DNA from 2 places in the Streptomyces sp. NPDC057697 genome. Region 2 is predicted to be linked to the other one. Evidence: riboswitches for the same ligand, from Rfam matches in the RefSeq annotation. Region 2 holds a riboswitch; the other holds the start of a gene.
What was found. Region 2 has a riboswitch for fluoride ahead of ACFVFH_RS14375 (respiratory chain complex I subunit 1 family protein). Riboswitches for the same ligand answer to the same signal wherever they lie in the genome.
Positions count from the first base shown of each region.

Region 1: it holds a riboswitch for fluoride, as region 2 does, so the genes downstream of both, ACFVFH_RS33475 (inorganic diphosphatase) here and ACFVFH_RS14375 (respiratory chain complex I subunit 1 family protein) in region 2, are expected to answer to the same signal.

Region 1 is NZ_JBHVJA010000020.1:32,666-40,304, forward strand. Features, by position in the region: gene ACFVFH_RS33465 (SixA phosphatase family protein) at 19-564, opposite strand; gene ACFVFH_RS33470 (hypothetical protein) at 569-1,357, opposite strand; gene ACFVFH_RS33475 (inorganic diphosphatase) at 1,389-1,874, opposite strand; fluoride riboswitch at 1,906-1,970, opposite strand; gene ACFVFH_RS33480 (fluoride efflux transporter FluC) at 2,185-2,673, shown strand; gene ACFVFH_RS33485 (DUF190 domain-containing protein) at 2,670-3,017, shown strand; gene crcB (fluoride efflux transporter CrcB) at 3,014-3,388, shown strand; gene ACFVFH_RS33495 ((5-formylfuran-3-yl)methyl phosphate synthase) at 3,815-4,570, shown strand; gene ACFVFH_RS33500 (aldehyde dehydrogenase family protein) at 4,578-5,984, shown strand; gene ACFVFH_RS33505 (NAD(P)-dependent alcohol dehydrogenase) at 5,987-7,090, shown strand; gene ACFVFH_RS33510 (hypothetical protein) at 7,087-7,212, shown strand; gene ACFVFH_RS33515 (class I SAM-dependent methyltransferase) at 7,268-7,639, shown strand, end outside.
Region 2 is NZ_JBHVJA010000004.1:263,449-271,087, reverse strand. Features, by position in the region: gene ACFVFH_RS14390 (NADH-quinone oxidoreductase subunit C) at 1-950, opposite strand, end outside; gene ACFVFH_RS14385 (proton-conducting transporter membrane subunit) at 947-2,419, opposite strand; gene ACFVFH_RS14380 (hydrogenase) at 2,427-3,110, opposite strand; gene ACFVFH_RS14375 (respiratory chain complex I subunit 1 family protein) at 3,110-4,072, opposite strand; fluoride riboswitch at 4,206-4,270, opposite strand; gene ACFVFH_RS14370 (acyl-CoA dehydrogenase family protein) at 4,592-5,770, opposite strand; gene ACFVFH_RS14365 (methyltransferase) at 5,937-7,094, opposite strand; gene ACFVFH_RS14360 (hypothetical protein) at 7,391-7,591, opposite strand.

The DNA of each region.
Region 1 (7,639 bases), on a different contig from region 2:
GACCCGCCGGGGTGTGCTTCACCGGGGCATGGCGCGGGAGCCTCGGGGCACGGCGAAATCCGTCAACTCCGCCCCGCCGGGCCCGAGACGCGCCCACGGGCCGGGCAGCTCCAGGACGGCGACCGCCGAGGTCGGGAACTTCTCCCGGACCCGCCCGAGCGCCTCCTCGTCCCCGCTCCCCGCGAGGGACAGGACCAGATCCCGCACCCCGGGGTGGTGGCCGACCAGCAGCACGCTCCGCCACCGCTCCGGCACCTCCCGCAGAACGCCCATGAGCTCGGACGCGCTCGCCCCGTACACCCGCTGCTCGAACACCACTTCCGGCGCGGCGCCCAGTTCCGCCGCGACCAGGTCCCATGTCTGACGGGTACGCAGGGAGGCCGAGCAGACGACCAAATCGGGAACGCGACCCGTCTCGCGCAGCAGCCGCCCGGCCGCAGGGGCGTCGCGGCGGCCCCGGCCCGCGAGCGGGCGTTCGTGGTCGGGCACGCCCTCGGGCCAGGCCGACTTGGCGTGCCGCAGCACGATCAGTCGCCGCAGCACGTTCAGTCGTGGTCCGGTCACCGTCTCACCCCGTCCCTGCCAGCGGGCCGCGCCCGATCTCGCGCATGACCTCCACACCGAGCATCCGGTCCAGGGAGACGAAGGTCTCGAACTTCGCGCCCTCCGGCATGTCGTCGGCCTCCTCGGCGCGGCGCAGCAGATCGAGGACGGCCGGGGTGCCGAGGTCCGCGGCCAGCGCCTCGGCCGCCGCGCGGCCGAACCGCTCCGGCACCGGCTTCGACGGCGAACACGCCCAGTGCGCCACCCGCTCCCGCCAGCGCAGGAGCGTCCGCTCGGCACCGGCCACATCGTCCGGAGCGAGCGTGGCCGGGCAGTGGTACGGATGGCCGAGCAGCGCCAGCCTGACGGCCAGCAGATCCTCGCCCCTGGCCGGAGTCAGGCCCTGCGCCCCGGCCCCGTCCACGCGTCCCGCCTCCACCCACACCCCTTCCTCGGCATCGTGGCGTCCGTCACCGAAGACGTTCACATCCGCCGGGCCTCCCAGGACGTCGAGCGCCTCCTCGGCGCTGCCGGTGAACGCGGCCGGGGGATGCGCTCCGAGCGCGTCCATGAAGGTCTGCGTCGCCCTGACCCGCTCCGGCGACGGTTCGGGAAGCACACAGGCCCGGATCAGCTGGCGGCCGTCCGCCTCCAGCGTCCGCGCCAGCACATCCGCGACGACGAGGACCCGCGCGTGGACCGGTCCCGGCGCGCCATTGGTGATCGGCAGGTGCACAGTCATCCGCAGCAACCGGTGGCGGGCCGACGGCAGTGCCACCGCATGACGCGTACGGCCGTCAATGATCGTCGTCACCGCCGGGCTCCCTTCGCTCCGCGTGCGGGGCTCACTCCATGCAGCCGGTGAGCTGGAGGTAGGTGTGCCGGGCATCCGCCACCAGCCGGTCGGCCTCCCTGCGGCTGCCGCAGCCGGTGACCCGGTACGCGGTGCCGGGGGAGAGGCGGCCCAGCGCCGCCGCCCACGCGGCGGGCTCCGCGTGCCAGCGGCCCAGATCCCTGGTGTCGACCAGATCGACGAAGGGTTCCTCCTCGGCCACGCAGACCACTTCGTCCAGGTCGTGCCGTCCGTCGCTGAGGTGGAGCACCGCCACGGGCCAGGCCCGCACCTCGTCCCCCGGCCGTGCGGGCTCCCGCATGAGGACCATGGTCCGCACGGACCGGCCCTCCGTGTCCAGGGTGTCCTCCACCCGGCCCTCGCCCACCGGCCAGCCCCCGGCCCGGCTCCGCGCCCCACCCGTCCCGGACTCCGGACCGCCGTGCCTGCCGATGGAGGACCCGATCGTCGAGTCGACCTCGACCGTGATGCGGGGCACCGTGCCCACCTCCCGTAATGCCAGTCGGCTGGATCACGCAGAAGCCATCAGCGCCGCGTCGGCGCGGTTACGGCGAGCCCCATCGCCCGATGTGTCCAGTGTCCCGCGCCCGGCCGGGCGGTACAACTGCCGGTCCGGGCCGGGCGGGAGAACACTCCGGGCGCCCGGTAAGCTGTCCCGGAGCGCTGGGTTCGCCCCACCGCACGGCGGTGGGGCCCGCCGTACCCGAACCGCGGCACCGACGCCGCCAACGGTCCCTACTTGCGACGCGCATCCCTGTACGGGTGTGCCCGGCGAGTAGGAGACGTACGTGGAAGAGCCCCGAACCCCCGTGCTGCACGAGGAGCAGATCGACCCGGATGTCGAGCTCCTCGTCCCCGGGCGCCGCACCGACCAGCGGCCGCGGCAGGGCCCCGTGGTGGCGGCGGTCGCGCTCGGCGGCGCGCTGGGGGCGGCCGCACGGTACGGGGCATCGCTGCTGTGGCCCACCGCGGACCATGCCTTCCCGTGGACGACCCTGATCGTCAATGCCGTCGGCTGCGCCGTGATCGGCGTGTTCATGGTGGTGATCACCGATGTCTGGGCGGCCCACCGGCTGGTCCGCCCCTTCTTCGGCACCGGTGTCCTCGGCGGATTCACCACCTTCTCCACGTACGCCACCGACATCCAGCGCCTGGTCCAGGGCGACGAGGCGCGCACCGGCCTGGCCTACCTGGCCCTCACGCTGCTCGCCGCCATCGGCTCGGTCGGGCTCGCGGTCACCGTGACACGCCGTGTCGTCGAATGGAGGAAGTCATGAAGCTCACCGGTTCCGCGCTGCGGGTCACCGTCCTCGTCGGCGAGAACGACGTGTGGCACCACAAACCGCTCTTCACCGAGATCGTCCACCGGGCCCGCACGGCCGGGCTGGCCGGAGCCTCCGTCTTCCGGGGCATCGAAGGCTTCGGGGCCTCCTCGCTGATCCACACGATGCGCCTGCTGTCCCTGAGCGAGGACCTGCCCGTCGCCGTCGTGATCGTCGACGTCCCCGACCGGATCCGGGCCTTCCTGCCCCAGCTCGACGAACTCGTCTCCGAAGGAGCCGTCATCGTCGACGACTGCGAGGTCATCCGCTACACCGGCCGTGACAAGGAGGGGCAGTGAACTGGCTGCTCGTGATCGCGGGCGCCATGATCGGCGCCCCCCTGCGGTACCTCACCGACCGCACCGTCCAGTCCCGGCACGACACCCTCTTCCCCTGGGGCACCTTCACCGTCAACGTGGTCGGCTGCCTGATCCTCGGGCTGCTCACCGGCGCGGCCGCCGCCGGGGCCGCGTCGTCCGCGGTGCAACTCCTCATAGGCACCGGGCTGTGCGGGGCACTGACGACCTACTCCACCTTCTCGTACGAGACGCTGCGCCTGGCCGAGGACGGGGCACGCTTCTACGCGGCGCTCAACGTCACGGCGAGCGTGGTGGCCGGACTCGGCGCCGCGTTCACCGGAGCGGCGCTCGCGCGGGCCCTGTGGGGGTAGCCGCGCCGCGGGACTCCCGGCGGGAGGCGAGGAGTTCGTCACGGTGGTCGACATCGGCACCACCGGCAGCATCGACGCCTTCATCCCGCGCCCCGTCCGGCGCGGCACCGGCGGATTCGTCACCGTCGTCACCGTCGCCTCGAAGGCCCTGAAGACGCTTCCCGGCCGCGCGGGCCGACAGCCCGCGCCCCCGGGACCGCGGGGACCGGGGTGCCGTCCCGGGGAAGGTGGCGTCCACGGTTCGGGTGGGGCTGGTTCGAACCGGCGTGCACGGCGCGCTGGGCGGGCCGGGACAGCACCCTTCGGCCTCCGTGCGCCCTACCGGGGGGCCCGGGGCCTGGGAAGGATGAGCTGACCCGCAAGGGATCCACACGACATCGCGCACCCGCCTCCCGGCGGGTGGACACGCGATGGAAGGAGTCCACATTGTTGCTTCTCATCTCCCCGGACAGCGTCGAGGAAGCCCTCGACTGCGCGAAGGCGGCGGACCACCTCGACATCGTCGACGTCAAGAAGCCCGACGAGGGCTCGCTCGGCGCGAACTACCCGTGGGTCATCAGAGAGATCCGTGACGCGGTCCCGGCGGACAAGCCGGTGTCCGCCACCGTGGGAGACGTGCCGTACAAGCCCGGCACGGTGGCCCAGGCGGCGCTCGGCGCGGCCGTCTCGGGAGCCACGTACATCAAGGTCGGCCTCTACGGATGCACGACGCCCGACCAGGCCATCGATGTCATGCGAGGGGTCGTCCGGGCGGTGAAGGACCACCGGCCGGACGCGTTCGTCGTCGCCTCCGGCTACGCCGACGCCCACCGGATCGGTTGCGTCAACCCGCTCGCACTGCCCGACATCGCCCGCCGTTCCGGCTGCGACGCGGCCATGCTGGACACCGCCGTCAAGGACGGGACGCGGCTGTTCGACCACGTTCCGCCCGAGGCCTGCGAGGAGTTCGTACGACGGGCCCACGAAGCCGGCCTGCTCGCCGCACTCGCGGGCAGCGTGAAGGCGGCGGACCTCGGCACGCTGACCCGCATCGGCACCGACATCGTGGGGGTGCGCGGGGCGGTCTGCGAGGGCGGCGACCGCACCACCGGAAGGATCCAGCCGCACCTGGTGGCCGCCTTCCGCGCGGAGATGGACCGGCACGCCCGGGAACACGCGGCTGCCGTACCCACCGCGAGCTGACCGCGCCATGGCCACGGACCAGCTCCACCGGGCGACGCCCGGCACCGTGAGGAAACGCTTCGCCGTCCTCGACCCGGCAACGGGCGAGGCGTTCGGGGACGCCCCCGACCAGCAGCCGGACGAGTTGGACGCCGTCGTCGGCCGGGCCCACGAAGCCTGGCGCGGCTGGCGCGCCGACCACGACGCCCGCACCACCGCGCTGCTCGCGGCAGCCGACGCCGTGGAGGCGGCCGGCCCGGAGCTGGCCCCCCTGCTCACCCGGGAACAGGGCAAACCCCTGGCCGAGTCGTACGCGGAGATCGCCCGCACGGCGGCCCGTCTGCGCTACTTCACCGAGCTCGACGCCGAGCCCCGGCCCCTCGTCGACGGCCGTCCGGTGCGCAGCGAGATCCGCTGGCGGCCGCTCGGACCCGTCGCCGCGATCGTCCCGTGGAACTTCCCCCTCCAACTGGCCTCGGCGAAACTGGCGCCCGCGCTCGCCGCGGGCAACACGGTGGTGCTCAAACCCTCGCCGTTCACCCCGCTCGCCACCCGGCTGCTCGCCTCCGTGCTCGCCACGGCCCTCCCCGAGGACGTGCTCACGGTCGTCACCGGCCGCGAACCCCTCGGGGCCCGCCTGGCCTCCCATCCGGGGATCCGCCATGTGACCTTCACCGGCTCCGTCCCCACCGGACGGGCCGTCGCCGCGGGCGCGGCGGCCTCGCTCGGCCGCGTCACCCTGGAGCTGGGCGGCAACGACGCCGCCGTCCTCATGCCCGACGTGGACGTGGAGCGGATCGCGGACCGGCTCTTCCACGCGGCGTTCCGCAACTGCGGGCAGGTCTGCATGGCGGTCAAGCGCGTCTACGCCCCGGCCAGGATCTACTCCGACGTCGTCGAGGCCCTCGCACAGCGCGCGAAGAGCGTCGTCGTCGGAGCGGGCCTCGACCCGGGCACGGAACTGGGCCCGCTCAACAACGCCCCCCAACTGGCCCGGGTCGAGCGCTACACCACCCGGGCCCTGGCCGACGGCGCCCGAGCCGCGGCCGGTGGCCACCGGCTGGACCGCCCGGGCTATTTCCACGCCCCGACGGTCCTGGCCGACGTCCCGCCCGAGAGCCCGGTGGTGACGGAGGAACAGTTCGGCCCGGTGCTGCCGGTGCTGCCGTACCGGAGCCTCGACGAAGCCGTCGAGGCGGCCAACGGCACCGGTTTCGGACTGGGCGGCTCGGTGTGGGGGACCGACCTGGACCGGGCCGAGGCGGTCGCGGACCGGCTGGAGTGCGGGACGGCGTGGATCAACCACCACGCCGAGCTCTCCCTCGCCCAGCCGTTCGCGGGCATCAAGGACAGCGGCCTCGGCGTCGCGGGCGGGCCGTGGGGCTTCTACGGAAACCTCCGGCCGTTCGTCGTGCACTGCCCGGAGGAGCCATGACGATGAGGTTCGGCGCGGCGGTACTGCGCGCGTACGAGGGCCGGTTCGCCGTCGAGGAGGTGGTCCTGGACTCCGGACCGGCCGACGGCGAGATCCTGGTCAGGATCGCGGGCTGCGGGATGTGCCGGACCGATCTCGCCGTCCGGCGTTCGGCGGGCCGTTCACCACTGCCCGCGGTGCTCGGCCACGAAGGGGCCGGGGTCGTGGTGGAGACGGGCGGCCCGAACACCGGCCTGGACGAGGGCGATCACGTCGTGCTCAGCTTCGACTCCTGCGGGCACTGCCGGAACTGCCTGGCCGCCGCCCCCGCCTACTGCGACTCCTTCGCCTCGCTCAACCTCTTCGGGGGACGCGAGGAGAACGCCGCGCGGTTCACCGACGCGTCCGGGGGCGCACTGGCCCCCCGGTGGTTCGGCCAGTCCTCGTTCGCCGAGTACGCGGTGGTGCCGGCCCGCAACGCGGTCCGGGCCGACCCCGCGCTCCCCGTCGAACTGCTCGGGCCGCTCGGCTGCGGCTTCCTCACCGGTGCCGGAGCCGTGCTCAACTCCTTCCGCGCCGGGCCCGGCGACACCCTCGCGGTCTTCGGCGCGGGCGCGGTGGGCCTGGCCGCGGTGATGGCGGCGTCGGCCTCCGGAGCGGTGACCGTGGCGGTCGACCGGCATCCCGAACGGCTGGCCCTCGCCGAGCGGTTCGGCGCGATCCCGCTGCACGCCGCTTCGGCCGACCTGCCCGGCCGCATCCGGCGGCTGACCGAGGGCGGCGCACGGTACGCGCTGGACACCACGGCCTCCGCCCCGCTGATCAACGACGCGCTCCGGGCCCTGCGCCCGGCCGGCCGGCTCGGTCTGGTGGCCCGGCTCCACACCGCGCTGCCGATCGAGCCGGGCGCGCTGGACCGGGGCAGGACCATGTCCCACATCTGCGAGGGGGACGCGGTGCCGGGCCTGCTGATCCCGCGGCTGACCGGGCTCTGGCAGGCCGGGCGGTTCCCCTTCGACGAGCTGATCCGCACGTACCCGCTCTCCGACATCAACCAGGCCGAACGCGACTGCGAAGCGGGCCGCGTGGTCAAACCCGTCCTGATCCCGGAGGAAAGGAGCGGATGAACGAGGCACCACGCGCCCCGGCCCGCCCGGCGGCCGCAGGACCGCGCACCACCGGGCCCTCCACCGGGCCCTCCGCGGAGACCGGAGCGCCCCGAGCGGTGGCGCCGACCGTCCGCCGCTGATCCGTCATCCGCGATCCTCGCCGTTCGCGGACTCAACTCGCCCAAGGGAGCCCAAGTGGTCAGCACGACATCTGTGAACACCGGAGTGGAGGGCGTGGAAGGAGGCGTCGGCCTGACCGCCCTCCTGGTCGCCGCGGCACGGGCGATCGAGACCCACCGCGACGACGCGCTGGCCCGGGACGTCTACGCGGAACACTTCGTCCGCGCCGCACCGGCGTCCGCCGACTGGCCGGTCCACCCGAAACAGGTCGCGGACGGGGACGCGAACCCGCTGTGGGGGCGGTTCGCGCGCTACTTCGGTCTGCGGACGAGAGTTCTCGACGACTTCCTCCTCCGGTCGGTGCACACGGGCGGCGTCCGGCAGGTGGTGCTGCTCGGTGCCGGGCTGGACACCCGGGCGTTCCGGCTCGACTGGCCCGCCGGGTGC
Region 2 (7,639 bases):
CGGGCGAGTTCACGGTCCAGGGGCCGCGGTGCGAGCGCGGGGAGCCCGCCGACTCCGCCGGGCACCACGACGCCCCGCCCGAAGCGGCTGCCGCACGACTGCCCGACCAGGCGCAGGACGCGTTCCTTGTGCAGCCCGAAGCGGGCGGTGGCGACGGCCAGGCCCGCGGCGTCGGTCAGCTTGACCATGACGTCGAGGTGGTTGGCGATCCGCTCCAGTTCGGCGTACAGCGAACGGGTCAGCCGGGCGGGCCACGGCACGTCGATTCCGGCGCAGGTCTCGGCGGCGTGGCAGAAGGCGAGGGCATGCGCGACGGAGGCGATGCCTTCCACCCGCTCGGCCACCAGGACGGCGTCCCGCAGGGGCAGTTGCTCGAAGCGCTTGGAGACGCCGCGGTGCTTGTGGAAGACACGGATCTGGACACGCAGGATGTCTTCTCCCGGGGTCTCCACCAGGTATTCGACGGACTCCAGCACACCGGAGCGGACCGGTCCGTGCGGGATCGTGAAGACTCCGGGGCCGGTGACGGCCCGTGGGATGGCGCTCTCGTCGGGGTGCTGTGGCGCGGGGCGGCGGGCGGTGCCGGGAAGTGGGGCGTGTGCCGGGTCCGTCAGCGGCAGGAGGAGCGCGTCGAGGCGTGGATGTCCCCGGGGTGTGACGCCGAACAGGTCGTGCAGCACGCGTTCGTACCAGAAGGCCGCGGGCAGTTCGGGACTGAGTGCGGGGTAGGAGAGCTCCCCGGCAGGCAGCGTTGTCTCCAGGACGAGTGGGGATTGTGCGCCCTCCGGGAAGACGACTGCCACGAGCCGGACGCTTCCGTCCTCCCCGGCCGCGCCGAACACACCGGCGAACCGCGCCGGCGGGTCACCGCCGACCCGGGACAGCAGCTGGGTCCGCCAGGCCGCTGGTCCGAGGGCCTCGGCCGCGCCGGTCCGCCGGTCTGCTGTCATGTGGTTCCTCCCAGTTCGGCCGCACCGCGGGTGAGCAGCTGGGTCAGTTCAAGGGGCGGGTGCAGGCCGAGCACCAGGAGCACGAGCACCCCCGCGACGACCGGAACCACCATCCAGGCGCTCGGTTCCCCGCGGTCCGGCCGCCCTGTTCCCGCAGGTGTCGTGGCCGGCGAGAAGACGAGGCGGGTCACGGCCATGGCAAGGCCCATGAAGGCCACGGTGACCAGGACGACGAGGATCGCCGCCAGGCCGTAACGCTGCGACCGCAGACCGCCGGAGACGATCTGGAACTCGCTGCGGAAGATCCCGAAGGGCGGCATGGCCGACAGCGCGAGGACGGCGGCCAGGAACAGGGGCGCCGACCAGGGCAGTACGTGAATGCCGCCGCGCAGTCGGCAGATCTCCTTGGTGCGGTACTTGCGTACGAGTGCTCCGGCCCCCATGAAGGCGTTCCCCTTCGCCGCCGCGTGCGCGAGGACGTGCAGCAGCACCCCGGCGGACGCGATCGTCGCTCCGAAGCCGACACCGATGGCGAGAATCCCCATGTGCTCGACGCTGGAGTACGCCAGCAGCCGCTTGATGTCGTGCTGGTCGAGCAGATAGAGAGCCGCCAGGAGCAGCGAGGCGATGCCGCATACGAGCAGCACGGTCTGTGGAAAGTGCGGACCGAGCGTTCTGACGGCGATCTGGTAGTAGCGGAGGACCGCGTAGAAGCTGACGGCCAGCAACGATCCGGAGAGCATCGCGGAGACAGGGGTCGGTGCTTCCGCGTGGGCGTCGGGCAGCCAGGTATGGACGGGTACCAGACCCACTTTGGTGCCGAACCCGAGGACCGCGAGGACGAACGAGAGCCGCACGGCGGTCTGCGGCAGCCGGGGTGCGGCGTCGAGGAGAGGGGCGAACGACAGGTCGTAGGTCCGGCCCAGCGACTGGGCGCCCGCGTAGTACATGAAGATGGTCGCCAGCAGGGCCACCCCGAGGCCGACGGATGCGATGAGCACGTATTTCCATGCCGCTTCGGTGGCCCCTTCGGTGTTCTCCACGGCGACCAGGAGCGCGGACACCACTGTCGTGATCTCGACCGCGATCCACAGCAGCGCGAGTCCGTCGACCAGTGGTGCGCACAGCATGGACCACGCGAACACATTGAAACCGACGTAGAAGCGGCGCGCGTAGCGGCGGAAGTCCTTGGCCCGTTCGTCATGACGCAGATACCCGATGCTGTGCGCCGCGCACGCGGCGTAGACGAATCCGGTGGCCAGGACGAAGACGGTGGACAGCGCGTCCGCGCGCAGGAACCCGGTATGCAGGTCCCGTCGTCCGGCGTGCGGTACGAGCGTGACCGCCAGCCCGAGACAGACGACACCCGAGGTGAGGGTGAGCGCCTGTGTGATGCGCGGAGGGAGCACGAGTGCGGCGGCTGCCGGAAGAAGCGGCACCAGGGCCAGCAGGACGAGTACGACGTTCATCAGCGCCTCATCCCCGCAACGACGTCAGGGACTCGGTGGACAGGGTTGCCGTGCGGCGATGATGCACGCGCATCAGCACGCCGAACACCACGACCGCGACCAGCAGGTCGAAGAGAAAGGCCACTTCGATGATCAGTGGCATCCCGGCGGCGACCACCAGTGACGCGAGCGACACACCGTTCTCCAGGGAGAAGAATCCGACGGCCTGGGAGACGACGTCCCGGCGCACGATCATCAGCACGAAAGCCACCAGCACGATCGACATCGAAAGGCCGAGTGCCGCTTGCGGCAGGAAGCGGCTGCGGATGTCGAGCGACCCCACCGCGAAGAACCCGAAACCGGCCAGGGCCAGGGAGAGCAGAGTCGCGCTCGCCACACCGATCGCTCCCGATCCCGCGATCTCCACCTGCGCGTCGCGCAGCAGCCGGGTGATCACCCATGGCACCGCGATCACCTTCAGCGCGAGCGACACGGCGGCCAGGGCGTACAGCTCGGGCAGGTCGCGGCCCGCCGCCACGATCACCGCGAGCAGGGAGACAAGCAGCGACTGCACCGCGTACAGGCGCACCTGGGAATGGGACAGCGCGGCGCGCAGCATCGCGAACTCGGTGAGCAGCAGCAGGACTGCGACCGCGTTGGTGGCGCCTTCGAACGTGGTCGGTACGCTGTCGGCGGCGAGCAGGTCGGCCATCAGCCGCCTCCCAGATAGAGGGTGAACACGGCCAGCACCGCCAGCAGGAACGCCGCCGACACGAATTCCGTGATCTTGAAAAGGCGCAACTTGGCGAAGCTGTTGTCGATGACGGCCACCACACAGCCCAGCAGTGCGGCCTTGCCGAGCAGTGCGAGGACGGCCAGTGCCACGGATGTGGCCTCGGTGCTGGAGGACAGGCCCCAGGGTGCGATGAACACGTCGATCAACAGCGTGTAGAGGATCAGCTGTTTCATCGCCGAGCCCCACTTGAGCAGGGCCAGGTACGGGCCGGAGTGCTCGAAGGCGCGGGCTTCCTCGATCATCCCGAATTCGTTGGTGCCGGTGTGGGTCTCGACGGGGATGCGCGCCGTTTCGTAGAGGATCACGAGGAACAGCGCGACGCCGGCCAGCAGATGTGCCGGGCGAATGATCTGGTCGGCCGACGAGCGGACCGTCGCGGCCTGTGCGTAGGGAAGGTCCGTGGCGGTGACGAGGGCGACGGTGAACACCACGAACAGCACCACGGGTTCGGTGATGGCCCCGAATGTCTTGGAGCGGCTGCCACCCAACTGGGCGTAGGGGCCGCCGCTCTCCGTCGCTGCGACCGCCACGGAGAAGCTGGCGAGTGCCAGCAGAAAGCCGCCGCCGAGGATGTCGCCCATGTAACCGAGCGGCAACCCGAAGCTGGTCAGTACGGGAATGAGGAGTGGCACCGTCAGGTAGCAGGTCAGTGCCACCGCGGGCGCGGCCAGAAAGAACCAGCTCGCCCCGGCCGGGGCGAGGGACTCCTTGCGGAACAGCTTGGCGAGGTCGTAGTACGGCTGGAGCACACGAGGCCCGCGTCGGCCCTGCATCCTGGCCTCCACCTTCGCGATCACCCCCGACAGGCCGGGGGCGGCCACCAGGACGGTCAGCGGCTGGAGGGCCTGCACGAGGGGAAGTGGCAGAGACGCACTCATCGCATCACCCGCCCCGCCTGGCGGGGCGGCCGTGTGAATCGGCTGGGGACGACATCGCCGTGCCCTGGTAGCGCCCGGTCCGCCCTTGTCACTGTCGCCTCCACCTGATACGGCACCGAGAAACTGGTGCGGTTGATCGGTAGAGGCCATCAGCAGCGCACAACTGCGGTTCAGGCGAGCCTCATCGCCTGGTCACCAGCGTGTGCAATCCCTGGCACGGCGTCAACGAACCGGGCCGTGGCTTCACCCGAAGGGAAGCGTCGACGCGATGGGCCGAGCCGTCCTCCGGGCGGCCGGTCGATGCGGCAGGAGGCTGACCCACGCGGCTCCCGGCGCGAGAACCGGGACCGGCTGACCGCACCCACCAGCGGGCTGGCGCCCGATCCTGCTCGTCCGGGGCGACCCGGACGTCCACGTGGCCGCCGCCCTGCGGGAGCCGCCCCCCAGGGCCTCTCGTTCGGATCATGCCGGGCTCGCGCGCTCCGGTACGTGACGACTGGCTCAGTGGACGTCAGGCGCTCACCGCCGTACCCGCGGCATTCCGAGCCCGATCCACGAGATGATCTCCCGCTGGATCTCGTTGTTGCCGCCGCCGAAGGTGAAGATGACCGCGGAGCGGTACCCGCGTTCGAGTTCGCCGTGCAGTACGGCGCCCGCCGATCCCTCCTTGAGCGGGCCGGCCGAGCCGACGATCTCCATCAGCCAGGCGTAGGCGTCGCGGCGGGCCTCGGAGCCGTAGACCTTGACGGCGGAGGCGTCCTGCGGGGTGAGGGTGGCGTTCTGGACCGCGGAGACCATCTGCCAGTTGAGGAGTTTCATCGCGTCGAGCCGGGTGTGGGTGCGGGCCAGCAGGGCGCGGACCCAGCCGAGGTCGATCACGCGCCGGCCGTCCGCCAGCCGGGTGTCCGCCGCCCAGCGCTGGACGTTGTGGAGGGAGCGGATCGCCATGGTGCCGTGGGCGGCGAGGGTGACGCGTTCGTGGTTGAGCTGGTTGGTGATGAGGCGCCAGCCCTTGTTCTCCTCGCCGACGCGCCGGGAGACGGGGACGCGGATGTTCTCGTAGTAGCTGGCGGTCGTGTCGTGCGAGGCGAGGGTGTTGATCAGGGTGCAGGAGTAGCCGGGGTCCGTGGTCGGGACGAGCAGCATGGTGATGCCCTTGTGCGGCGCCGCGTCCGGGTCGGTGCGGACGGCGAGCCAGACCCAGTCCGCGGTGTCGCCGTTGGTGGTCCAGATCTTCTGTCCGTCGACGACGTACTCGTCGCCGTCGCGGACGGCGCGGGTCCTCAGCGCGGCGAGGTCGGTGCCCGCGTCGGGCTCGCTGTAGCCGATCGCGAAGTCGATCTCGCCCGCGAGGATCTTCGGCAGGAAGTACGCCTTCTGCTCGTCGGTGCCGTACCGCATGATCGTCGGGCCCACCGTGTTGAGGGCCATCAGCGGCAGCGGGACGCCCGCCTGGGCGGCCTCGTCGAAGAAGATGAACTGTTCCATCGGGGACAGCCCGCGTCCGCCGTACTCCGTCGGCCAGCCGACGCCGAGCCAGCCGTCGGTGCCCAGGCGGCGGATCGTCTCCCGGTAGAAGCGCTTCTGGGCCTCGGGGGCCGCATAGCGCGTGTATGCGTCGTCGGGGACCAGTCCGGCGAAGTAGCTGCGCAGTTCGGTGCGCAACTGCTGCTGTTCAGGCGTGTATTCGAGGTGCACGGCCCCTCCGGGAGTCTCGCGGTCGCGTCGTCCGTGTGCGGCGGCGCACACAGTAGAACGTGTTGCAAGAATCCGGAAGGGCCGGGACGGTACGGGTGGGCCCCGCGTCCAACATGGCGCGGGGCGGTCGGCGCGCCCGGCGCGACGGGGCCTGCGGACGGGGCCGTCAGCGTTTGACGGCGCGCAGGACCACGAACTTCGGGTCGCCCGCGACGGTGACGCAGTTGCCGAAGACGCGGCGGAGCCGGGTGTGGTAGCCGAGGTGCCTGTTCCCGACGACCCACAGTTCGCCGCCGGGCCGCAGCGCGGCGCGGGCCCCTTGGAACATGGCGCGCGCCGTCGCGTCCGTGGTGGCCTGGTGGGAGTGGAACGGCGGGTTGTTGAGGACCAGGTCCACACTGGCGGGCGGCAGGTCCGCCAGTCCGTCGCCGACCAGGAACTCGGCCTCGGCGTCCGGCCCGGCGTTGGCCCGGAAGGTCTCCTCGGCCGAGGCGACCGCCTGGTACGACTCGTCGATGAAGGTGACCCTGGCCTCGGGGTTGGCGAGCGCGGCGGAGAGCCCGACGACGCCGTTCCCGCAGCCGAGGTCGACGACCCGGTCGGGGCCGGTGCGCGCGGGGAGGTGACCGAGGAAGAACCGGGTGCCGATGTCGAGGCGCTCGGCGCAGAAGATCCCGGCGTGGTTGGTGACGGTCCGGCCGGAGACCGGGCCGAGCCCTTCGGGCAGTTGGTAGCGGTACGGCCAGGGGCTCGGCGTGGCGGCCGCGACCGGGCCGGGGGTGCAGAAGATGAGCCGGGCCTTCTTGACGGCCAGCGAGGTGCGGGTGGGGCCGATGATCCGCTCGAAGAGCTTGAGGGTGGAGGTGTGGATCTCCTTCACCATCCCGGTGCCGATGATCACGGTGCCCGGGTGGACGGCCGGCGCGAGCCGGTGCAGCTGGTCCTCCAGGAGCGCGAGGCTCTTGGGGACGCGTACCAGCAGGACGTCGATCCGGTCCGGCGGCACGTCCCTGGCCGACAGCAGGCGCACCGCGTCCGCGTCCACGCCGTTGCGGGCCAGATTGCCCAGGGTCGCGCGCTGCGCCAGGTAGGAGTCGGTGATCTGTACGGGCCGGTGCCCGGCCAGTACGGTGCTCAGCGCGCCCCAGCGGTCGCCGACCACGACCACGGCGCCCGAGAGATCGACCGGGTCCGTCCCGTCGGCGCCCTCCAGCCGCCGCAGCAGGTACTCATCGGCGGCGTCCCAGGCACGGAACGGGTCGCGCGGGTCCTCGGGGTAGCGGGCGAGCTCGAACCCCGCCCCTGACGTCGTCAAACGGTTCATTGTGCACCCAGGCTAGCCGAGCCGCGGGGAGCACCCGCACGCTCCCCGCGCGCGCCCGGCCGCCGGGCCGTCGCGTCCCGCCGGCGCGGGACCCCGTGGTACCGCTAGGTCCTGTCTTCGAACTGCCGTCTGCCGTACGACGCCCGGCACGGACGCTCGCCGTGCTGTCGGGATCGCCCCGATACACCCAGTCCCGATACGTCCGGTACCGGGGCGAACCTCCGCCTTGCGCTCGCACGCACCGGACGCCGAACGGCCCGGCCTCCGGCCGTACGACCGCAGTTCGAAGACAGGTCCTAGGGCAGCGCCTTGTCGATCGCCGACCGGCCTTCCCGGGCGAGCCTGCGCTCCGCCCACTGGAGATTCTTCGGGGTCAGGTCCCGCCCGGAGGCGAGCACCAGGTCCTCCGCCGACGGATGATCACTGCCGCCGGTGTGCAAGAGGCTGTCGGGAGTCACTCCCCGCGATGCGGATACGGATTCGGGCTCGTCGCTCATGCCGCCTCCTCGTCCTTTCGGTCATTCTCGCCCCGTGCCCGGCCCGCC